3 regions of the Mesorhizobium sp. WSM4844 genome follow, and region 3 is predicted to be linked to each of the others. Evidence: predicted binding sites of a transcription regulator. Region 3 holds the regulator's gene; each other region holds the start of a gene.
What was found. Region 3 encodes PhoB, which activates phosphate uptake and scavenging genes when phosphate is short. Its sites were predicted from a motif close to TGTCATNNANCTGTCAT; they were not measured.

Region 1: the regulator PhoB is predicted to act here: its motif matches at 6,134-6,150, upstream of AC0L2A_RS19445 (PhoX family protein).
Region 2: the regulator PhoB is predicted to act here: its motif matches at 4,127-4,143, upstream of pstS (phosphate ABC transporter substrate-binding protein PstS).

Annotation. Positions count from the first base shown of each region.
Region 1 is NZ_JBVVQB010000024.1:22,344-30,081, reverse strand. It holds gene AC0L2A_RS19475 (cytochrome ubiquinol oxidase subunit I) at 1-753, opposite strand, end outside; gene AC0L2A_RS19470 (hypothetical protein) at 824-985, opposite strand; gene AC0L2A_RS19465 (ABC transporter ATP-binding protein) at 972-1,898, shown strand; gene AC0L2A_RS19460 (ABC transporter permease) at 1,895-2,656, shown strand; gene AC0L2A_RS19455 (MarR family winged helix-turn-helix transcriptional regulator) at 2,819-3,322, shown strand; gene AC0L2A_RS19450 (GNAT family N-acetyltransferase) at 3,306-3,986, shown strand; gene AC0L2A_RS19445 (PhoX family protein) at 4,077-6,065, opposite strand; gene AC0L2A_RS19440 (hypothetical protein) at 6,270-6,608, shown strand; gene AC0L2A_RS19435 (phosphatase PAP2 family protein) at 6,727-7,428, shown strand; gene AC0L2A_RS19430 (helix-turn-helix domain-containing protein) at 7,626-7,738, shown strand, end outside.
Region 2 is NZ_JBVVQB010000091.1:96-7,833, forward strand. It holds gene AC0L2A_RS34595 (pseudouridine synthase) at 165-923, shown strand; gene AC0L2A_RS34600 (Na/Pi cotransporter family protein) at 1,105-2,835, opposite strand; gene pstS (phosphate ABC transporter substrate-binding protein PstS) at 2,923-4,008, opposite strand; gene AC0L2A_RS34610 (2OG-Fe(II) oxygenase) at 4,466-5,206, opposite strand; gene AC0L2A_RS34615 (NfeD family protein) at 5,392-6,786, shown strand; gene AC0L2A_RS34620 (slipin family protein) at 6,783-7,547, shown strand.
Region 3 is NZ_JBVVQB010000036.1:30,440-38,177, forward strand. It holds gene AC0L2A_RS24230 (CHASE domain-containing protein) at 1-386, opposite strand, end outside; partial or broken gene AC0L2A_RS24235 (ATP-binding cassette domain-containing protein) at 500-1,289, opposite strand; partial or broken gene AC0L2A_RS24240 (sugar ABC transporter permease) at 1,383-2,701, opposite strand; gene xylF (D-xylose ABC transporter substrate-binding protein) at 2,842-3,882, opposite strand; gene AC0L2A_RS24250 (ROK family protein) at 4,149-5,396, shown strand; gene phoB (phosphate regulon transcriptional regulator PhoB) at 5,528-6,217, opposite strand; gene phoU (phosphate signaling complex protein PhoU) at 6,234-6,941, opposite strand; gene pstB (phosphate ABC transporter ATP-binding protein PstB) at 6,977-7,738, opposite strand, start outside.

The DNA.
Region 1 (7,738 bases), on a different contig from region 3:
GGCGATCTTCTGCGGCTGATGCTCGAGCGTGTTGAGGCCATGCTGGTCGCCGGCGAAGATCTGGATGGGGATCAGGATCGCCGCGGTGAAGACACCGGTGCGCAAGGCCTTCCACATCGATTCCGAACGGTCGCCATAGAGATAGCGCAGCGCCGACAGGCCGGCGATCAGGAACGAAACCGTCAGGCCGGAGGCAAGCAGCATGTGGACGAGCCGGTAGGGCATGGACGGGTTGAAGACGATCGCCCACCAGTCGGTAGCGTGGGCTACGCCGTCGCGCATCTCGAAGCCGACCGGCGTCTGCATCCATGAATTGAGCGCGATGATCCAGAAGGCGGACAGGGTGGTGCCGCCGGCCACCAGCACGGTTGCCAGCGTGTGGATGCGGTTGGAGACGCGGCGGAAGCCGAACAGCATGATGCCGAGGAACGCCGCCTCGAGGAAGAAGGCGGTGAGTATCTCATAGGCGAGCAGCGGGCCGGCGATGTTGCCGACGGTCTCCATGTAACCCGGCCAGTTGGTGCCGAACTGGAAGCTCATGGTGACGCCCGAAACCACGCCCATGGCAAAGGACAGCGCGAACACCTTCACCCAGGTGAAATAGGCGCGCATCCAGGCGGTATCGCCGGTGGCGTTGTAGCGAAGCTTGAAGAACAGCAGCATCCAGCCAAGCGCGATGGTGATAGCCGGAAACAGGATATGGAACGAGATGTTGGCGCCGAACTGGATGCGCGAAAGGATGAGCGGGTCCATGGCGGGCTCCGGCTGCTGCTATGTCAGGGAAGATAGGCCGGATGCGCCAGGCGGTCAAAGCGGCGTGGCGTCACGCGAGGCGGAACGCCGCAGGACCGCGCAGCGGTGGATGCGCCGATGTCCAGAATGTCAGGAGTGCCATTGACTTCCGGCCGCGCGCACCGACATTCAGCGGACTAAAATCAACAGACCTCCTTTCAAGCAGCCGTTTTTCAACCATGCCATCGATCATTGCCATTTCCGGGGTCACCAAGACCTACGCCACCGGTTTCAAAGCGCTGAAGGAGATCAACCTCGATATCGAGCGCGGCGAGATTTTTGCGCTGCTCGGGCCGAACGGCGCCGGCAAGACGACGCTGATCTCGATCGTCTGCGGTATCGTCAACCGCTCGTCGGGCACGGTCAGCGTGGACGGCCACGACATCAGCCGGGATTATCGCGCCGCACGCAGCCTCATCGGGCTGGTGCCGCAGGAACTGACCATCGACGCGTTCGAGAGCGTGTGGGCGACGGTCAACTACAGCCGCGGCCTGTTCGGCAAGCCGGCCAATCACGCCTTTGTCGAGAAAGTGCTGCGCGACCTTTCGTTGTGGGACAAGAAGGACGCCAAGGCGATCACCCTGTCCGGTGGCATGAAGCGGCGGCTGATGATCGCCAAGGCGCTGTCGCACGAACCGAGGGTGCTGTTCCTCGACGAGCCGACAGCCGGCGTCGACGTCGAGCTGCGTCAGGACATGTGGGCGATGGTGCGCCGGCTGCGCGAGGATGGCGTCACCATCATCCTGACCACGCACTATATCGAGGAGGCCGAGGCGATGGCCGACCGCGTCGGCGTCATTAATCGCGGTGAGATCGTGCTGGTTGAGGACAAGGTGCAACTGATGCGCACACTCGGCCGCAAAAGGCTGTTGCTGGAATTGCGCAGCCCGCTCGCCACCATACCCGAGACGTTGTCGCGCTACGCTTTGGAGCTTTCGCCGGACGCTGATCGACTGACTTACACCTATGACAACCAGAGCGAGCGGCCGGGCGTCGCCTCGCTGCTGCGCGACCTTGAGACGGCCGGCGTCCAGTTCCGCGATATCGACACGCAAAACAGCTCGCTCGAGGAGATCTTCGTCAACCTTGTGAGGAAGGGCGCATGAACCTGCGAGCCGTCTGGGCGATCTACAAGATGGAAATGGCGCGCGCCTTTCGGACCGTGCTGCAGAGCATTGTCTCGCCGGTCATCTCGACATCGCTCTATTTCGTCGTCTTCGGCTCGGCCATCGGCTCGCGCATCACCGAGATCGACGGCATCAGCTACGGCGCCTTTATCGTGCCGGGGCTGATCATGCTGTCGCTGCTGACGCAGTCGATCTCCAACGCCTCCTTCGCCATCTATTTCCCGAAATTCGTCGGCTCGATCTACGAACTGCTGTCGGCGCCGGTGTCCTATCTGGAGATCATCATCGCTTATGTCGGGGGTGCGGCGACCAAGTCGATCATACTCGGCCTGATCATCCTGGGGACCGCGTCGCTGTTCGTGCCGCTGACCATCGAGCATCCGTTCTGGATGTTCTCCTTCCTGGTGCTGACGTCGGTGACCTTCAGCCTGTTCGGCTTCATCATCGGCATCTGGGCGAAGAGCTTCGAGCAGCTGCAGCTGGTGCCGCTGCTGATCATCACGCCGCTTACCTTTCTTGGCGGCAGCTTCTATTCGATCGACATGCTGCCCGGTACCTGGCGCACGGTGACGCTGTTCAACCCTGTCCTTTATCTGGTCAGCGGCTTTCGCTGGAGCTTCTACGGCAAGTCCGACGTCTCGATCGGCATCAGCCTCGGCATGACCGTGGTTTTCCTGCTTATCTGCATAGCGATCGTCGCGTGGATTTTCAGGACCGGCTACCGGCTGCGGAACTGACCGAACGGCCTGCCCAGGCGACGCAGCGCCAGCATCCGAGCGATGTTCCCGACCCAAGACGACCAAATCTGGTGACGACGCTTGAAAGCGGCCGTGCGATGGCGGCGCTTGATTTCCATATAATGTTATATATCGTGTTATCAATTGGCTGGCAGGTTGATTATGGAAGACGTCGTAAGGTCCTTTGGCTTCCTGTGCCTGGGCAGCAGGCTGAAGCGTATTGGCGAGCAATTGCAGGCGGATACGCAGCGCCTGCTCGACTGCCTCGATGTGCCGGTTCAGTCGAGCCAGTACCCGCTGCTGGCTGCGCTCGACAGGCTGGGCCCGCTGCCAGTCGGGGAACTGGCGCAATCCCTCGGGGTCGCACAGCCAGGTGTAACGCGGAGCGTGTCGCTTCTGGCCGAATTGGGACTGGTCGAGGTCAGTCCATCGGATGATGACCAGCGGCGCAGGATTGTCTGCCTCACCCTGCACGGCCAGCGGCTGGTCGATGTTGCAAAGCACGACGTCTGGCCGCGCATCGAGAATGCCGTCGCGGATCTGTGCGCGGATCTTTCTGGGCCGTTTCTTGCTCAGCTGGCCGCCATCGAGGACGGCCTCGCCGCGGCGCCTCTCGACCGTCGTGTAAAGAAGCCGGAAGTGCCACGCGATGAAATACCTGCTTGACCGTCCCGTGTGGAGCGCGCTTCGGACGCGACACCAAGCCTTCGCGCAAGGTGACGACCACGCCATGCGGTATCGGCCCTCGATAGCTCCCTTCGCCGCCAGTGCCGCGGACGATGCGGAAAGCCTGCAGGCGCTCGGAAAATTTGTCTCCCCAGGCGAGAGTGCGATCCTGCTTCAGGTGGACGCAATTGCTCTGCCCGCGGAACTTTCGGCGACTTCGACCGCGCCCGGGGTTCAGATGATTGCCGAGCGGCCATTGCAGATGGTCTCCGACAAGCGCGTGCAACGTCTGACGCGAGACGATGCAGCTGAGATGCTCGCCTTGGCATTGGTCACCAAGCCTGGCCCATTCACGCTCGAAGCCTTGAGCCTAGGCGATTTTTGGGGTGTGAAGATCGAGGGCCGACTTGCGGCGATGGCCGGCGAACGCATGAAGCAACCCGGCTATACCGAACTTAGCGGCGTGTGCTCACATCCGGAATTTCGGGGCGGTGGTCTGGGCAGGCTGATGTCGCTGTTCGTGGCAAACCAGATAGCGGCGCGCGGCGAAGTTCCCTATCTCCACGCCTTTGCCAGCAACACCACGGCCATCGGATTATACGAGTCCATTGGCTTCAGGTTGAGAAGCATGATGAACGTGGCCGTGGTTCAGCGCGCCGAATGAGCCCATCAGGCGCATTCCCGCGCATCAGGAAAAGGAAGGATTTCGTATCGACGAAATCCTTCCTTGGCGCTGCTAGCGCCTTGCAGTGATTCAGACCGCGATTTTGCCGCCGCCCTGTTTGGTGATGGCGACGACCGACGGCCGCACCGGCATATCGGGCTTGAAGTCAGGCCAGCGGGTCGATAGGTCCTCATAGTAGGAGGGACGGCCAAAAGCCTCCCAGTCCTCGCCGCCATCGGCCGGATGCTGGACCGCGACGAAGGCGGTCTGGTCGTCGGGCGTGAACAGCGGGCCGCAGAGTTCGGCGCCGATCGGCACGCGGAAGAACAGCTTCGAGGTCGCCCGCGCCTCGCCTTCGGTGTCGACCGCCCACAGGCCGTCGGTGCGGCCGGTCGCCTTCGGGCCCTGACCATCGGTCGAGACCCAGAGCCGGCCGGCCGCATCGATGGCGCAATTGTCCGGCATGCCGAACCAGCCATTGGCGGTCGTTGCGGTCGAGAAGGTAGCGCCGACTTCGGCCACCGAGGGATCGCCGCATTTCAACATGATTTCCCACTTGCCCTTGGTGGCAGTGAAATCGCCACCGTCCTCGACAATCTCGACGATGTGGCCAAAAGCGTTTTCGGCGCGCGGGTTGGCGGCGTCGACCTGCTCCGTCTTGCGCTTCGAATTGTTGGTCAGCATGACGTAGACCTTGCCGGTCGTCGGGTTGGGCTGAATATCCTCGGGACGGTCCATCTTGGTGGCGCCGAGAAGATCGGCGGCACGGCGCGTCTCGATCAGCACCTCGGCCTGGCTGGCAAAGCCGTTCTCCGCCGTCAGCGGGCCCTGGCCGAAGACGATGGGAAGCCATTCAATCGAACCGTCCTCGGCGAATTTGGCGACATAGAGCGTGCCGTCGTCGAGAAGATCCATGTTGGCGGCGCGGTCCTCGGCGTTGAACTTTCCGGCCGTGACGAACTTGTAGACATAGTCGAAGCGCTCGTCGTCGCCGAGATAGAAGACGACGCGGCCATCCTTGGCGACGATCGATTCAGCGCCCTCATGCTTGAAGCGGCCCATGGCAGTGCGCTTCCTCGGCACCGAAGTCGGATCGTTGACGTCGACCTCGACGATCCAGCCGAAGCGATTCGGCTCGTTCGGCTCCTTGCCGATGTCGAAGCGGTCGTAATGCGCAGCCCATTCATAGGCGCCCTCGGGAATGCCCAGGCGCTTGTAGTTGGCGGCTTCCTTGTGGCCTTCCGGCAGCTCGCCCGAGAAATAGCCGTGTATGTTTTCCTCGGCCATGACGTAGGTGCCCCAGGGGGTGACGCCGCCGGCACAATTGTTGATGGTGCCGAAGACCTTCGTGCCGGTCGGATCGACACTGGTCTTGACCCGGTCGTGGCCGGCGACGGGGCCGGACAGTGCCATCTCGGTGTTGGCGGTGATGCGGCGATTGAGCTTGCCGTCGCGCACCACCTGCCATTTGCCTGATACCTTGCGAACTTCGACGATGGTGCCGCCATGCGCGGCTAGCTCGATATCGACCTGTTCCTTGCTCAGTGGGGCCTGCTTGGCCTCGCCATCGACGATGCTGACAAGGCCCGGGAACATCAGATGCGGATTGGTGTATTCGTGGTTGACCACCAGCAGGCCGTGCTCGGCCGAGCCGTCTATCGGGAGATAGCCGACATAGTCGTTGTTGTAGCCAAACTGTCTTTCCTGGGCCTGCGCCGACTGTTTTGCCGGATCGAATTCCGGCGAATCGGCAAACAGCGGATCGCCCCAGCGCAACAGCACGTCGGCGTCGTAGCCGGCAGCGACATGGTGCTTGTCGTCGACGCCTGCCTCGACCTCGTCGAAACTGAAGACCGAGCCGCCGCCGGCGCGGGCATCGTGGGCGAGGATCAGCGCGAGCGGGCTGACGGTGGCGGCGATGGCGGTTGCCGCGAGCGATCCCTGCAGAAAACCACGGCGCGAGAATCGCGCGGCGATGATTTCGCCCATCGTCTGGTTGTCAGTGGGATTGGTTCCTGGCCCATCGTTTTCCTCGAGCAGGCTGGTGCGGAAATGGGCGTCGGGGCGATGTTCAGTCATGGGGGCGTGCCTCTGGCTCTTTGGGATGGCTGGAGCGTGTTGCTTGACTGACCGCGTATCGCCAGCAGATCACAGTTTGATGACGTTGCCGACCAATTTCCAGCCCGATTTCATGTCTTTGATCAGGCCGCTTGACCGCGACCGACGCTTCCGAAACAAGATCTGCGGCAGGCGCGCAAGCACTGCGTCGGGAGGAACAAAAAAGTGAGTTTCTGGGGACTGGGGCAGCTCGGCATTTCGACAGTGATCTTCTTGCTGGCGGCGACGGCGGCCAAGCAATGGGGGCTGGCGCCGAGCCTCGGCAAGATCGTTCTGACTCTGGCGCTCTATTCAGCGGGCAATCTGATCATGCTGAGGCTGATCCGTGAATTCGGCATGTCGGTGTCGTTCAGCCTGTCGGCAGTGATCCAACTGGTGTCGGTGAACGTGGTGGCACTGGTGTTCTTCGGCGAGCGCGTCAATTCGTTGCAGGCGACCGGCATCGTGCTCGCCGTCGCAGCGGTGGCGCTGATCACGCTCGGACCCTATCTGCAAAAACTGTAGTTGCGCATGACCCCGAAAATCGGAAACGATTTCGGAAAGGATCATGCGCCAAATCAAAGTGCTACAGCGTCCTTTGCGCGTCCAAAAGGACGCGCGGCGCTGTAAGACGATTGGCCCGATGAAGAATACCGCAAACAAGCTGCTCAACTGGATCGAATTCCCGGTGCTTTTGGCCGGACTGGTCATCGCCGGCGGGCTGTGGGGGTTCGAGGAACTGATGGAGGTGGCGCGGGACACCACGCCGCACGCCTTCGACACGGAAATCATGCTCGCCTTCCGTGAAGCGGGCCAGCCCGACAATCCGATCGGACCGCCATGGCTGGAAGGGGCGATGCGCGACATTACCAGCCTCGGCAGCGCCATCGTGCTCGGGCTGATCACAGTGGCGGTGATCGTCTATCTGCTGCTGATCCACAAGCCGGGAGCAGCGTTTCTGGTCTTCGTCGCGGTGGCGGGCGGGCAGGCCCTGTCGAGCACGCTGAAGCTCGGAATCGATCGGCCGCGCCCCGACCTGGTCTCGCATCTCGCCGACGTGGCGACGCTTTCGTTTCCAAGCGGCCATGCGATGCTGTCGGCGGTGACATATTTGACGCTGGGCAGCATGGCGTCGCGTTTCCTGCCTGGGCGAACGACCAAGATCTATGTGCTGGCACTTGCCGTGCTGACAGCACTGCTCGTCGGCATCAGCCGCGTCTATCTCGGCGTTCATTGGCCATCGGACGTGTTGGCCGGCTGGTGCGCCGGCTTCGCCTGGGCGATGCTGTGCTGGCTGGTCGCATGGGCGTTCCAGCGATGGCGCGGGCAGACCGCCGGCGCCTGAACCGCCGTTCCGAACGACGCTGTACCAATTCTCCTTTAAGTTGCGGCGGCTGGGGCGTGCTGGTCCAGCAGGCGCAGGCTCGCCAGGATGCAACCGGGCCGTGTGAGCGCATGTCTGATATGTGCATGATGATGCTTGAACCATCACAATGATGGTATTATACATGGAATGCAGACTCAGACGGGGGTTTTTAGCCGATGATCACTGCCGCGCAGATGCGCGCCGCAAGGGCTCTGGCCGGCATCGATCAGAAGACGCTCGCCGAGCGCGCCGGGGTTTCGCTTCCAACCATTCAGCGCATGGAAGCGAG
Region 2 (7,738 bases), on a different contig from region 3:
GCCATGATGTCCGGAGGCGACCTGTCGCAACGGAGGGCCGCAGCTCACACGTCCGGATACTCCTATCGAGAAATCCAGATATCCACCCCGGCGGCTTTCTGTTAGCAAATATTCACCTCAGGTGGCGGGAAAGACCTGACTTGCCGGAACGATCACGCAAAACCATGGCGCCACGGCCGAACACCGGCCGGCCCAACCCAGGCGTCAGTTCCCCCAGCGTCAGCCTTTGTCGTGCCCTGTCAAAACTTGGGCTGTGCTCGCGCAAGCAGGCGGAAATTCTGGTCGCCGAAGGGCGCGTCCGGGTCGCCGGCAAAATCGTGCGCAACGGCTCGCTGCGCGTCGATCCCGGCCGCGACCGCATCGAGGTCGACGGCAGCCGCGTCGTCGCCTCGCGCAAGGTCTATCTGATGATCAACAAGCCGCGCGGCCTGGTCACCACCCGCAACGACCCGCAGGACCGCGGCACCGTCTACGACTGCCTGGCTGAACTCGACCTGCCCTTCGTGTCGCCGGTCGGCCGCCTCGACAAGGCCAGCGAGGGCCTGCTCTTGATGACCAACGACACCCGCTTCGCCCAGCGCCTGCTCGACCCCGCTTCGCACGTCGCCAAGATCTATCATGTGCAGATCGGCGCCCTGCCCGACGCGGCCCTGCTGGCGCGGTTGCGCGCCGGCGCCACGGTCGATGGCGAAGATTTGACGGCGCGGTCGATCGACATCCTGCGCAGCGGCGCCAGCACCGCCTGGCTGGAAGTCACCCTCGACGAGGGCCGCAACCGCCACATCCGCCGGCTGCTCGGCGCGCACGATGTCGAGGTGCTTCGCTTGGTGCGGGTGGCGATCGGCCGCTTGCGGCTCGGCGACCTCGCCAAGGGCAAGGCCCGCCACCTCACGGCCGAAGAACTGGCGCTGTTTCAAGGCTGAGCGAAGGCGCCGAAGCGCGCTCCCTTCTCCCTTGCGGGAGAAGGTGGATTGGCGCGCAGCGCCAAGACGGTTGAGGGGTGTTGGAAGGATCGCCGTCGGCGCCAAGCTGGAACACCCCTCATCCGACCTCGCTTCGCGAGGCCACCTTCTCCCACAAGGGGAGAAGGAAGATCGGCGCCCGCTACTCGGCCGGGACCGGGCTGAGGCCGGGATCGCCCATCGCGTGCGGCCTGGTTTCCTTGCGTGCCGACGCCCGGGCGAGCACGCTCTGCCGGTTGACCGATTTGCGCTCGGCATCGATGCGCTGGATCAGGATTTCCGCGCGCTCGATCGACCCGAGCAGCGCCAGGATCGTGCCGCGTTCGGCGGCGCCGGCATTGGGTCCGAGCGCCAGCGTGCGGGCACGCAGTTCCTCGACCTCCGGCAGATTGACATGGCCGGCCGGCACCTTCGGGTCGGAGATGCCGTAAGTCGGCAAAATCTGCCGCAGCGAGGCATCGAGCTTGCTCAGCGCGACGTCGACGATGGCCTGCGCCGGACTGCTGAATTTTTCGCGCCGCACGCGGCGCGCTACCTGATGCATCGATTCCGTCAGGGCGGCGGTGAAGTCGGCTTCCTCGATCAGGCTGGCGATCAGGTCGAGTTGGTCGTAGGGCAAATCCTCCTTCATCAATTCGGCGGTGTAGGCGCGGATGTCGCGGCTGAGGATATCGGTTGCGAGGTAGTGCTCGCCCGGATCCGACGGCGCCTTCTTCGACGAGCGGGCGATGTCGAGGAACATGGCGCCGGCTTGCAGATGGCGGGCCGTCTCCTGCTGGACAGCGGGAACGGCCTTGGCGAAATCGCCGGCCAGCTTGCGGTCGAGGAATCGCGGCGTCGAGAAATCTTCCGTGTCCTCGGCATCGGTGTGACCGACACGCGACAGGACCCGCTCGAACACCCCGATGAACGGAAACAGCAACAGCGTGTTGAAGACGTTGAAGAAGGTCGAGTAGAGGCCGACCGCGACCGGCACCAGGGGAAAGGTCTCCTTGCCGTCGACGATCACCGGAATGGCGGGATCGCCGCCGAAGAACTGCATGGCCCATTCCAGGACCTGCATGGAGACGAAGAACAGCGGGATGGTGATGCACACGCCGATGATGTTGAAGGAGATGTGGGCGTAAGCGGTGCGCTTGGCGTTTTTCGAAAGATTGAGCGAAGCCATCCACGAGGTGATCGTGGTGCCGAGATCGGCGCCGAGCGAGAAGGCGACGGCCGTCGTCCAGTCGAGAATGCCGGCGGCGCCAAGGCCCATGACAATGCCGATCGTCGCCGAGGACGAATGGATCATGGCGGTCACGCCGGCGGCGATGAACACGCATTTGAGCAGGTTGAGATAGGAGTCGGCCGTCAGTGTTTGAAGCAGTGCCATGACTTCGGGCAGATTGCGCAGCGGGCGCAGGCCGCCGGTCATCAGGTTGAGGCCATAAAAGATCAGCGCGAAGCCCATGCCGGCAAGCGCTATGTTCTTGACCTTCTCGCTTTTGGCAAAGCAGTAGATCAGCGAGAACACGCCGGCCAGGATCAGCCCGAGCGGACCGAGCGGCAGCGCGATGAGCCCGTTGCCGAGCGTGGTGCCGATATTGGCGCCCATGATCACGCTGATCGCCGGTCGAAGCGCGATGACGCCGGCATTGACCAGGCCGACGACCATGACGCTCATCGCCGTCGACGACTGGATGACGCCGGTGATCAGCGTTCCCGCCAGCACGCCCTTGATCGGCGTTCCGGCGGCCTTGGCGAGAAAGGCGCGCATCCGGTTGACCGACAGCGCCTGGATGCCGTTGGCCATGAAGTCGAGGCCGAGCATAAAAATGCCCAACCCGCCGATCACCGGCACGAGGATGTCCTTGAAGATATCGATGTCCATGTCACGCAGTCCCCAACAAGCCGCCATCACGGCGCGATATGAATTTCAGTTCAGGCGCTGCGCGAAGCAGCGGCCTGGCTCTTCCGCTCAGTTTCCGACCGGCTCCAGCCTTGCCCAGTATTGCTCGATCCGGGCGACGAGCGCCTTCGGCAGCGGCACGTAGCCGAGCGCGGCGGCGTCATCAGCGCCGTGGGCGAAGGCGAGCCGGAAAAGGTCGTGCACGCGGCGATAGCGATGTTCCGAACGGCCCGAGACCTGAACGACCGCGAACACCGCCGCGCTGATCGGATAGGCGGCATCGCCGTCTCGATCGGTCAGCGAGGCGAAGAAGTCGGTCGTTTGCGCCCAGTCGATGGAGGTCGCGGCAGCTTGCACGCCCTGCGGCTCCGGCTTGACGAACTTGCCGGCTCTGTTCTGGATCAGCGCGTAGGCAAGGCTGGCGCGCTGGGCCTGGCCGGATTCGGCATAGGCGATCGCGCCCTTCGTGTCGTGCACGGCGTGGATGAGGTTCTGTGTGCCTTCCGCGTCAGTGCCGAGCGGCCACGAGATCAGTGTATTGGCGCCGTATTTGGCCTTCCACTCCCCGCTGACCGCCGACAGGTACTCGGTGAAGACAAAGGTCGAGCCGGAGCCATCCTTGCGGTGAACAACGCTGATCCTGAGATCGGGCAGCGTCAGATCCGGATTCACCGCCTTGATCGCGGGATCGGACCATGACTGGATCTTGCCCAGATAGATGTCGGCCAGCACCGGCCCCGTCAGGCGAAGGCTTTCCGGGCCGATGCCGTCGAGATTGACGACGACGGCGATGGCGCCCATCACGATCGGAAACTGCTGGCGGCCGGCCTTCTTGAGTTCGGCGGCATTGATCGGCGCATCCGTCGCGGCAAAGTCGACGTCCGGCTGATCGAGACGCAGGACGCCGGCGAGCGAGCCGACGATTTCATAGTCGACCTTCCAGTCGGGCGAGACATAGTCCCCGCCGTCGGCGCGGGCGCTCTCGTAGGCCGTTGCCCATTTGCCGATGATTGGGGCGGCCAGTGTCGATCCGGCGCCGCGGATAGGCTCGGCCTGCGCAGCGGCCCCGATCATCAGGCCAACAGCAAGCGTGATGGCGCCGCTGATCTTCGCCGATTTGCGCCGTAGTGACGCAAAGCTTGCTGGAAACATCATGGCGATCCCCGACTCGCGAACAAATAGCTACTTTTCAGTCTTGGCAGATATCAACAGTCATCCGCCCGGCGAACGAACGCCGGCAGAGAAACAACACCGCTCACCGTATGAACCTTGGTTAACGATTGGATGACAAAGATCTTTGCGGGTGAGATTTTTATTTTTCCGCGATTGCCGCGGTTGCCTGAAGAATTGTTCGGCAGCCAATCGCTTCAGCTTTGCGCTGCCCCTCACCTGCCTGCCGGCACCCTCTCCCCGTATAGTGACGGGGAGAGGGGCGCTCTCATCGATGGTTTCGCCAATCACCAGCGTTGCAGAATATCCGCCACGGTGCGACCAGTCCCTTCTCCCCGTCACACGGGGAGAAGTGCCCGGCAGGGCGATGAGGGGCGGCGCCGACTCCGACAACAGATCCCCTTGGCACGAAGTTGCTGGTCGCCTCTACGCAGGGACAGCCCTATTTCGCGTCGTGGAAGATAATGCCGACGGTATGGCGCAGGCCGGAGCGAATCCGGCTGACGCCGTGCCTGAGATTGACGCGGTAGCTGCCTTTGCTGCCCTGGACCGGACGATTGTGGACCGCGAAGGCGACTGCGTCGCCCTGGCGCAGCGGCACCACCTCGGCGCGGCTCTGCATGCGCGGGCGCTGTTCGGTCAGCACGAACTCGCCGCCGGTGAAATCCTTATCCGGTTCCGACAGCAGGATTGCCACCTGCAGCGGGAAGGCAAGATCGCCGTAGAGATCCTGATGCAGGCAGTTGAAGTCGCCAGGGCCATACTGGAGCAGGAGCGGCGTCGGCCGCGTCTGGCCCTGCTCGTGGCATTGCTTGAGGAACGCGGCGTGTTCGTCCGGGTAGCGCTGGGCGATGCCCATGCGCTCGTTCCAGTCGTTGGCGACGGCGGCAAGGCGCGGATAGAGTGCGGTGCGCAAGCCGCCGATCAGCTCTGGCAAGGGATAGCGGAAGTAGCGGTACTCGCCCTTGCCGAAGCCGTGCCGCGCCATGTGGACATGGCTGCGGAAATGGCTTTCGTCGGGATAGAGCCCGGCGATCTCCCGGCATTCTTCTGACGTCAGCAGCTTTTCCATCACCGCGCAGCCATAGCCGCTCATCTCCTCGGCCAGTGCCTGCCAGTCATATCCGGCGACGCGCGCTTCCGCCGATCGGACCGCTGCTTCTGGAACCGTGTGTATGGTCATGGCTCTGCCTCCTCTGGCTTCATCGGCTTCTGCAATCAGATGGGTGAATCGGCGCGTGCAAACCACCCGTTTCCTGCCAACCGGGTTAGGCACAACGCCCCGTTGCCCTGGATCAGCTTCACCGCCGCGACGCAGCATGGATTTCGGCAAAACCGGGCCCATATCCCTGATAGGGAGCTTTGAGCGTGAAACTGGCGCGTGTAGCCCTGATTGCCGCGGCTCTCGTAGCCGCTGTGGCTGTTTGTTCTTCTTTCCTAACCGGAGAAGCAAACGGCCAGGAGAGGACTGCGCTGCGCATCGAGATAGACGGCGCCATCGGTCCGGCGAGCGCCATGCAGTTCGAGGAAGCGCTGGCGGTGGCCGCAGAACGGAACGCCGAGGTTTTCATCCTGCAGATGGACACGCCGGGCGGGTTGGTCACCAGCATGCGTGAGATCATCGCCGACATCCTCGCCTCGCCGGTTCCCGTCATCGGCTATGTCGCGCCCGCCGGCGGGCATGCGGCGAGCGCCGGAACCTACATCCTCTACGCAACCCATGTGGCGGCGATGGCGCCCGGCACCAATGTGGGCGCGGCAACGCCCATCGAGATGGGCGGGCCGATGCCATCCTTTCCCGGCGACGACAAGAACAATGGCCCGGACGCCGGCAAGGACCCGAAGAATCCACCGGCGGGCAATGCGATGATCGCCAAGGCGACGAACGACGCGGTTGCCCTGATCCGCAGCCTGGCTGAACTGCGCGGGCGCAATGCCGATTGGGGTGAAAAGGCGGTGCGCGAGGCGGCCAGCCTGTCGGCCAGCGCGGCGCTGCAGGAACGTGTCGTCGACTTCGTCGCCCGCGACACGACCGAACTGCTTCAGCTGGCCGACGGCCGGTCGGTCGAGATCGCCGGCAGGAAAAAGGTGCTGGCGACCAAAGGGCTGCCGGTTGAAACGCTGGAGCCCGGCTGGCTCATCCGGCTTCTTGCCGTCATCACCGACCCGAACATCGCCGTCATCCTGATGCTGATCGGCGTTTATGGCCTCGTCTTCGAGTTCACCAGCCCAGGTGCGGTCGCGCCAGGCGTGATCGGCACGATCTGCCTGCTGCTCGGGCTCTATGCGCTCAATCTCCTGCCGATCAGCTATGCCGGCCTTGCCTTGATGCTGCTTGGCATCATCTTCCTCGTCGTCGAGGTCTTTAATCCCACAGTAGTGCTTGGGCTGGGAGGCGTGGCTGCGTTTCTGCTGGGCGCTGCCATGCTGCTCAGGATCGAAGGTCCCGGCTTCGAGATGTCGTGGGCCGTCATCGGCACCGCCGCCATCCTGACGCTCGGCCTGGCGCTGCTGACCGGCAGCTATCTGTGGGCGGCCCGCAAGAACGTTCCGCGTGTTGGCGCACAGGCCATGCAAGGGCTGCCGGCCAAGGTCCTCGACTGGGAGGGCAGCGAGGGCCACGTGCTTGCCCGGGGTGAGCGCTGGCGGGCGAAAGCCGACGAACCCATTGCAGTGGGCGACAGCGTCGAGGTGGCTGATGTCAGGGGTCTCGTGCTGACGATACGGCGCCGCAATGTGCGAAGCGATGGAGCAAGGCAATGATGATCGGTTATGTGGCCTATCTGGTAGCAGCGCTCGTCATGGTCATGTTCCTGTCCGCGGCCATTCGCATCCTGAGGGAATATCAGCGCGGTGTGGTCTTCACACTCGGCCGCTTCACCGGGGTCAAGGGACCCGGCCTGATCATCCTCATCCCCTTCGTGCAGCAGATGGTGAAGGTCGACCTGCGCGTGGTGGTCCAGGACGTGCCGCCGCAGGACGTGATCTCGCGCGACAACGTCTCGGTGAAGGTCAACGCGGTGCTGTATTTTCGTATCGTCGACGCCGAGCGGGCGGTGATCCAGGTCGAGGACTTCATGACCGCCACCAACCAGCTGGCACAGACCACGTTGCGCTCGGTGCTCGGCAAGCATGAGCTCGATGAAATGCTGGCCGAGCGTGACAAGCTCAACAGCGATATCCAGGAGATCCTCGATCAGCGGACCGATGCCTGGGGCATCAAGGTCTCCGATGTCGAGATCAAGCATGTCGACCTCAACGAGAACATGGTCCGCGCCATCGCCAAGCAGGCCGAGGCCGAACGGCTGCGGCGTGCGAAAGTGATCAATGCCGACGGCGAACAGCAGGCGGCGGCAAAACTCGTCGAGGCCGGCAAGATGCTGTCCGAGACACCGCAGGCCATGCAGCTGCGCTATTTCGAGGCGCTCCATGACATCGCCGGTGAGCGCTCGTCGACGGTGGTGTTTCCGGTGCCGATGGATCTGCTCGGCCATTTCATCAGGCCGACCGGCGAGAAGAAGTGAGTTCGAAGGCCGGCGATCCTTCAGCCCCCTCTGCCCTAGCAGGCATCTCGCCCCACAATAATGGGCCATCGTGTGGGCCGAGGAACCCAGGCTGGAACGAGGCCGCGATCCTTCGCGCGCCCCTCTGGCCTGCCGGCCATCTCCGCCACGAGCGGGGGAGATCGGCAGTTTCGCCGTGCGCGTCTCTCCCG
Region 3 (7,738 bases):
GTCGTGGCCGGATAGATCGCATCGCTGACGCCATAGTCGTGCTGGATGGCACGCTCGACCGCTGCCTCGTCGCCGGCTCTCACCAGCCGGAGAAAGCCGATGCCGCGCAGGCCGGCGAAATTGTCGTTGATACCCAGCGCATCGAAGAACGCCTTGAACTCGCTCCGCGAAATGTCACCATTGCGAGCCTCGAACAGTGCATGTGTCGATCGCAGCATCGACAGATGCAGGTCGATGCGGCTATCGATCCGGTTGAGGGCGTCGTCCGCCGTCGCCTCGAATTTGATGCGCGCCGCTTCCTGCGTGGCGAAATAGGCGAATCCCGCCATTGTCAGGCTGATCAGCGCGACGGCGATGAAAGCGACGATCGGGAAGAACTTCTTCAAGCTGCGGCTGCGACCCATGGTTCCCCATCTTATGGGCAAGTCCCCGTGGCAACACAATGGCGCGGCCAAACCATCATGGCGGCTGGCATATCACATGACAGGTAGTTGGCGCTTCAGGCGGCGATCTTCAGCGCGCCTGGTCCCGGAATGGCGCCGGGCGGGCACTTGCCCAGAATGATCATGCCGAGCACCTCGTCCTGGGTCACGTCGCCGGTGCGCGCCGTTCCAACGACCCGGCCATTCTTCATGACGCAGACGCGGTCGGCAAGCTCGAACACATCGTGGATGTCATGGCTGATCAGGAAGATGCCGATGCCGTCGGCCTTGAGCTGCATGACCAGTTCGCCGACCTGCGCCGTTTCCTGCGGCCCCAGTGCCGCCGTCGGCTCATCCATGATCAGGATGCGGGCGTTGAACAGGATGGCGCGCGCGATCGCCACCGACTGCCGCTGGCCGCCAGAAAGCTTGACCACCGGGTCCTTGAAGCGCTGGAAGCGGGGATTGAGCCTGCCCATCACCTTGCGCGCCTCGGCCTCCATGGCGCCGTCGTCGAGCGTGCCCCAGCCGGTCATCAGCTCGCGGCCGAGGAACAGGTTGGCGGCGGCGTCGACATTGTCGGCGAGCGCCAGCGTCTGGTAGATCGTCTCGATGCCGTATTTCTTGGCGTCGCGCGGATTGGCGATCGAAGCCTCCTCGCCATTGACGAAGATCTGGCCCGAATCGCGCTTGTAGGCACCGGACAGGATCTTGATCAGCGTCGACTTTCCCGCACCGTTGTGGCCGAGCAGCGCCACGACCTCGCCCGGGAAAAGGTCGATCGACGTCGACGGCGCGAATGCCGCCGAAGGCAATCGAGATGTTGCGCATATCGATCAGTGGCGTGGGAGCAGTCGTGTCAGCCATGATCGTTCCTTTCCATGGTTTTGCCGAGCATGATGCTGGACCGAAACGGATGTCCACTTTTCGCTGACGCGGACCTTCGGCTCGGGATCATGCTCAGACCCGCTTGCGGTAGACTGTGTCGAGCCAGACGGCGACGACCAGCACGGCGCCGACGACGACGCTCTGAAGCGGCGAACGATGCCGAGCAACACCATGCCGGACTGCAGCGACTGCATCAGAAGCGCGCCCAGCATGGCGCCGAGCACCGTGCCGGAGCCGCCGGCCAGCGACGTGCCGTCGATGACGGCTGCTGCGATGACCAAGAGTTCGTCCAGCGTGCCCAGCGCATTGGTCGCCGCATTGAGGCGGGCCGAAGCAATTGCCGCGCTGATCGCGGCCAGAACGCCCATGATCATGAACACTTTCATGGTCACCCAGCGCGTGTTGATGCCGGCGAGTTCCGCCGCTTCCGGGTTGCCGCCGATGGCAAAGACGTAGCGGCCGAAACGGGTGCGCCGGGTGATGAAGGTCATGACGATGCCGACTGCGACCGCGATCAGCACCGGTATGGCGATGCCATGGGCGATGAACAGCCCGCCTTCGGGGATGGTGATGCCGTTCCGCTGGGCGTATTGGCGCACGATGCCGATCGGCCAGGGATAGGAATTGGCGATCCAGGCGGCGCCGAGGATGGCGGCGCAGGCGACAACACCAAGCAGGCTCTCCGCCCAGACCGGGCGCAACGGAAACTTGAAGCGCTTGCGCTGCGACCGGCCGTTGAGCAGCATCAAGGCGACGGCCACACAGGCGAGAATGCCGACGATCCAGCTCGCGGTCGCCCCGATCGAGCCACGCGGCCCGCCACCCATCAGCTGGAACGTGGCATCGAGCGGCGCGACGGTGCGCCCGCTCGTCATCAGCCACGCCATGCCGCGCCAGATCAGCAGGCCGCCCAGCGTCACGATGAAGGCCGGAACCTCGAGATAGGCGATGATGAAGCCCTGAAGCGCGCCGATCATGAGGCCGAGCGCCACGCCGGCGGCCAATGCGATGACCCATATCCAGGGATTTCCAAGCTGGAATCCCATGACGCGGATGAGGAATTCTGCCTGCGCAACGCCCATCACCATGCCGATCACGCCTTCGACGGAGCCGACCGAAAGATCGATGTTGCGCATCACGATGACCAGCACCATGCCGGTCGCCATGATCGCGACCGAGGAAGTTTGCACCGACAGGTTCCAGAGATTGCGCGGCGTGAGGAAAAGCCCACCCGACAGGATGTGGATTCCAACCCAGATGATCAGCAGCGCGCCGACCATGCCGAGCATGCGTATGTCGAGCTCGGTTGCCTTGAGGAAGCGGCCGAAGGGGCTGAGCTCGGATTCACGCGCCCGATCGGCAACCGGCGTGTTGGAAGTCGTGTCGGTCATGATGTCCTCCCACCGTTGCCGTCTGCCGCGGATGCCGGAAGCAGCCTAGAAATTACCCGCGAGACGCGGAAAAACAACTCTTTTGAAAAAAACGCCGCGGCGTGAAGCCGCGGCGTTTCAGGTTTTTTGGCGAAGGCGGATCAGTTGCAGACCGGGACGGTGCCCGCCGCTACGCCGGCGCAGACCTCTTCCTGCTTGATCCAGCCGGCGTCGATGACGACGTTGAGATTGTCCCTGGTGATGGCAATCGGCGTCAGGAACAGCGACTTGACGACATTGCCGCCCGGCGTGGTGAAATCCTTGACGCCGGCAATGTCTGTCATCGGCTTGCCGTCGGCCAGCTGCGAGGCGATCTCGGCGGCGTTCTTGCCGAGCTCGCGCGCGTCTTTCCACACCGATACGGTCTGTGTGCCGAGCGCGATGCGGTTCAGCGCGGCATGGTCGCCGTCCTGGCCCGAAACCGGGACGGATCCGGCCAGGCCTTGCGCCGTCAGCGCCGCGACGACGCCACCGGCGGTGCCGTCATTGGCGGCAACCACCGCATCGACCTTGTTGTCGTTGGCGGTCAGGAACTGTTCCATGTTCTTCTGGGCGTTGGCGGGAAGCCAGCCGTCCGTATAAGCCTCGCCGACATTCTTGATCTTGCCGCTGTCGATGGCATCCTTGAGCACTTCCATGGAGCCGGCGAACAGAAAATCGGCATTCGGGTCGGCGCCGGAGCCCTTGATGAAGACGTAATTGCCTTCCGGCGCCACCTTGAACACTTCGCGGGCCTGCATGCGGCCGACTTCCTGGTTGTCGAAGGTCAGATAGAACACGTCCTTGTTCTCGATCAGCCGGTCATAGCCGACGACCGGAATGCCTTCGTCCAGCGCCTTCTGCACCGCCGGACCGATGGCCGAGGCATCCTGCGCAAGGATGATCAGCGCGTTGGCGCCCTGCGAGATCAGGCTTTCGACGTCGGTCAGCTGCTTGCCGGGATTGGACTGTGCGTCAGCGGAGATATATTTGTCGCCGGCGGCCTCGATCGCCGCCTTCATGGCCGCTTCGTCGGTCTTCCAACGCTCTTCCTGGAAGTTCGACCACGAAACGCCAATGACCTTGTCCTTGGCCTGCGCGGCCGACGCGAGCGTCAGCGACATGGCGACCCCCGCCAGAATGGCGGCTGCGAATCTCTTCATGATATTCCTCCCTGCGCCGCGTAGGGCGCGACCAACTGGCCCGAAGGCCGGCACAAAGGCTCTATTTTTTCGAGCCTCGAAAAAATACTGGTCCAACGCCGAAGCACTGTCAACACCAATTCTGATGGATTTTGACGTCCTGTCGGGCTTTTTTTCGAGGCTCGGAATAAATAATGACAGCCCCCTCCGCTTCTGCCAGTATTTGTCGGACATTACCGACGGCTTCCGATTCATGAGCGGCCGCGGCATTAGGGAGGACGTAAAAAATGTCGGTGGGAATCCGTCATGACGATCTGCGCCGGCGCAACCGGGCGATGGTGATTTCGGCCGTGCGCCGGGCAGGCCAGCCGTCGCGGACCGAGATCGCCGCGACCACCGGCCTCAGCCATTCGACCATATCGGCGATCTCTGCCGACCTGATCCAGGAAGGCATCCTGGCCGAGAGCAAGGCGAGCGAGACGGTTTCGCTGAAACGCGGCCGGCCGCAGGTCGGCCTCAGCCTCAATCCGCAAGCCGCTGCGGTGTTGGCCGTCGTGTTGTCGCTGAATTTCCTGTCGGTCGCCGTCATCGATTATGCCGGACAAGTGGTCGCCGAGGAACAGCGCCGGCTGGACACGCTGACCATGTCGCGCGACGCGCTGATCGGCGAATGTGTCGCCATCGTCCGGCGCCGGCTCGAAGATCCCGACCTCGATGTCCAAAGCGTCGCCCGCATCGCGCTGGCGATCCAGGGCATCACCGATTCCCACGCGCGCGCCATGTTGTGGTCGCCGATCACGCCGCAGACGAACATCGCCTTCGCCGACATTCTGGAACGGGAGTTCGGCATCCCGGCGATCATGGAGAACGACTGCAACATGATGGCCGTGGCGCTACGCTGGCGCCACCCGGATCGCTACCGCGACGATTTCATCGCCATCCTGCTCTCGCACGGCATCGGTATGGGGCTGGTGCTGAAGGGCGAGTTGTTCACCGGCACCCACTCCTCGGGCGGCGAATTCGGCCACATGATCCATCGGCCGGGCGGCGCGCTTTGCCGCTGCGGGCGGCGCGGCTGCGTCGAGGCTTATGCCGGCAACTACGCCATCTGGCGCAACGCAAGGCTGTTGAGCGAGAACGCCGAGCCAGTCGCCGATGTCAGCGACGCCGAGATGCGGGCACTGGCGGCCCGGGCGCGCGAGACGGACGGACCGGAGCGCGAAGCCTACCGCAAGGCCGGCGAGGCGCTCGGCTTCGGGCTCGGCAGCCTGTTTGCGCTGATCGATCCGGCGCCGGTGGCCATGGTCGGCGCCAGCGCTGCCGCCTTCGACCTGATCGAGCCGGCGCTGCGCGAGGCTATCGCCCAGACCGCCGGCGGCCAGCATTCGGGTTCGATTTCCTTCGACACCGAGCCGAACGAGTTGCCGCTGATCCGCGAAGGCTGCGCCATGCGGGCGCTGAGCTTCGTCGATCAGGAGATTTTCGCGCCGAGCATCCAGGCACGAGCCGGCTCGGTCGGAAAGAACGTGGCTTGAATCCGAAGGCAGGGACTCCCGGGTCGCGACTTGGGGTGTGTTGAGATACAGGTCAGGCCGAGTCGAGAATGGTGGGTTCCGAGAACCGGAGCGGAGCGTACTTTTGGGTACGCCGGAAGCGCAGGTATCAGCTAGTCTTCCCTGATCGCATAGCCGGCGCCGCGGATGGTGCGGATGACATCGGGCATGCGACCATTGTTGACCGCCTTGCGCAACCGGCCGACATGGACGTCCACAGTGCGTTCGTCGATGTAGATCGTCTCGCCCCAGACATTGTCGAGCAACTGGCTGCGCGAGAAGACCCGACCCGGGTGCCGCATCATGAATTCGAGCAGCCGGAATTCGGTCGGCCCGAGCCGGATCTCGCTCTTCTTGCGATAGACCCGGTGCGATTCACGATCGAGCATGATGTCGCCGACCTTGAGCACGCTGGACAGCACTTCCGGCTTGGCGCGGCGCAGCAGCGCCTTGACCCTGGCCATGAATTCCGGTGTCGAGAACGGCTTGACCAGATAGTCGTCGGCTCCGGTCGAAAGGCCGCGCACCCGGTCGCTCTCCTCGCCGCGCGCGGTCAGCATGATGATCGGCAGCCGCTCGGTTTCGGGGCGCACCCGAAGCCGCCGGCAAAGCTCGATGCCGGAAACCGCCGGCACCATCCAGTCGAGCACCAAAAGATCGGGCACGTTTTCCTGCAGCCGGATTTCGGCCTCGTCGCCGCGCGTCACCACCTCGACCTGATAGCCTTCGGATTCAAGATTGTAACGGAGGAGGACGCCCAGCGGCTCTTCATCCTCCACCACCATGATGCGCGGCGCGATCATCGGCCGGTCACTCCTGTCATGTCGCCGGCGCCGACATCGTCGTTTCGTCGAGCTTCGGGCGATCCGCCGGCAATTGCTGCCCGGTCACGACAAAGTAGGCGTTTTCGGCGATGTTGGTGACGTGATCGCCGATACGCTCGAGATTCTTGGCGCAGAACAGAAGGTGCGTGCAGGCGGTGATGTTGCGCGGATCCTCCATCATGTAGGTCAGGAGCTCGCGAAAAACCGCCGTGTATTTCACGTCGATCTTCTGGTCGTCGGCGCGCAGTTCCTTCAACGCGCCGGCATCGCGCGACACATAGTGCTCGACCACGCCGCGGAGCTGCACAAGAACGAGATCCGCCATCGCATCGATACCGTGCGACAGATTCCGCGGCGTCGCGCTCTGCCCGACTGCGCTGACCCGCTTGGCTATGTTCTTGGCCAGGTCGCCGATGCGCTCGAGATCGCCCGCCATGCGGATTGCGCCAACCACGGCGCGCAGATCCTGCGCCATCGGCTGCCGCTTGGCGATCAGCGTGATGGCGCTGTCGTCGAGTTCGCGCTGCCGCGCATCCATGATGGCGTCGTCCGAGACGACGCGCTGCGCCATCGCATTGTCCGACGCAAGCAACGCGCGGATCGAGGCTGCGACCATTGCGGCGGCGAGCTCGTCCATGTCGCGGATCAGCCGGTCGATGTGCTCCAGTTCCTCGTCGAAAGATGCGACGGTGTGTTCACCCATGGTGCTGTCCTCGTGTTCGAAATTCGCCGGACCGCTCAGCCGAACCGGCCGGTGATGTAGTCCTGGGTGCGCTTGTCGTCGGGGTTGGTGAACATCTTGTCGGTCGCGCCCTCCTCGACTAGGTAGCCGAGATGGAACATCGCCGTGCGTTGCGACACGCGCGCCGCCTGCTGCATCGAATGGGTAACGATGACGATCGTATAGTTCTGGCGCAGTTCGTCGATCAGTTCCTCGACGCGGGCGGTGGCGATTGGATCGAGCGCCGAACAGGGCTCGTCCATCAGGATCACTTCCGGCGACACGGCGATGGCGCGCGCAATGCACAGACGCTGCTGCTGTCCGCCGGACAGACCGGTTCCCGACTCGAGTAGGCGATCCTTGACCTCGTTGAACAGGCCGGCCTTCTTCAGGCTCGATTCGACGATGCCGTCCAACTCGGCCTTGGTCCTGGCCAGGCCGTGAATGCGCGGACCGTAGGCGACGTTTTCGTAGATCGACTTCGGAAACGGGTTCGGCTTCTGGAACACCATGCCGACGCGAGCTCGCAGCTCGACGACATCGATTTTCGGGTCGTAGACATCCTCGCCGTCGAGCGTGATCTTGCCGCTCACCCGCGCGATATCGATGGTGTCGTTCATTCGGTTCAGGCAACGCAGGAACGTCGACTTGCCGCAGCCCGATGGGCCGATCAACGCCGTCACCTGATGCTCGCGGACATCGAGATCGACGTCGAACAGTGCTCGCTTCTCGCCGTAGTGAACGGAGACCTTTTCGCCCTTCATCTTGATCGAAGGGGC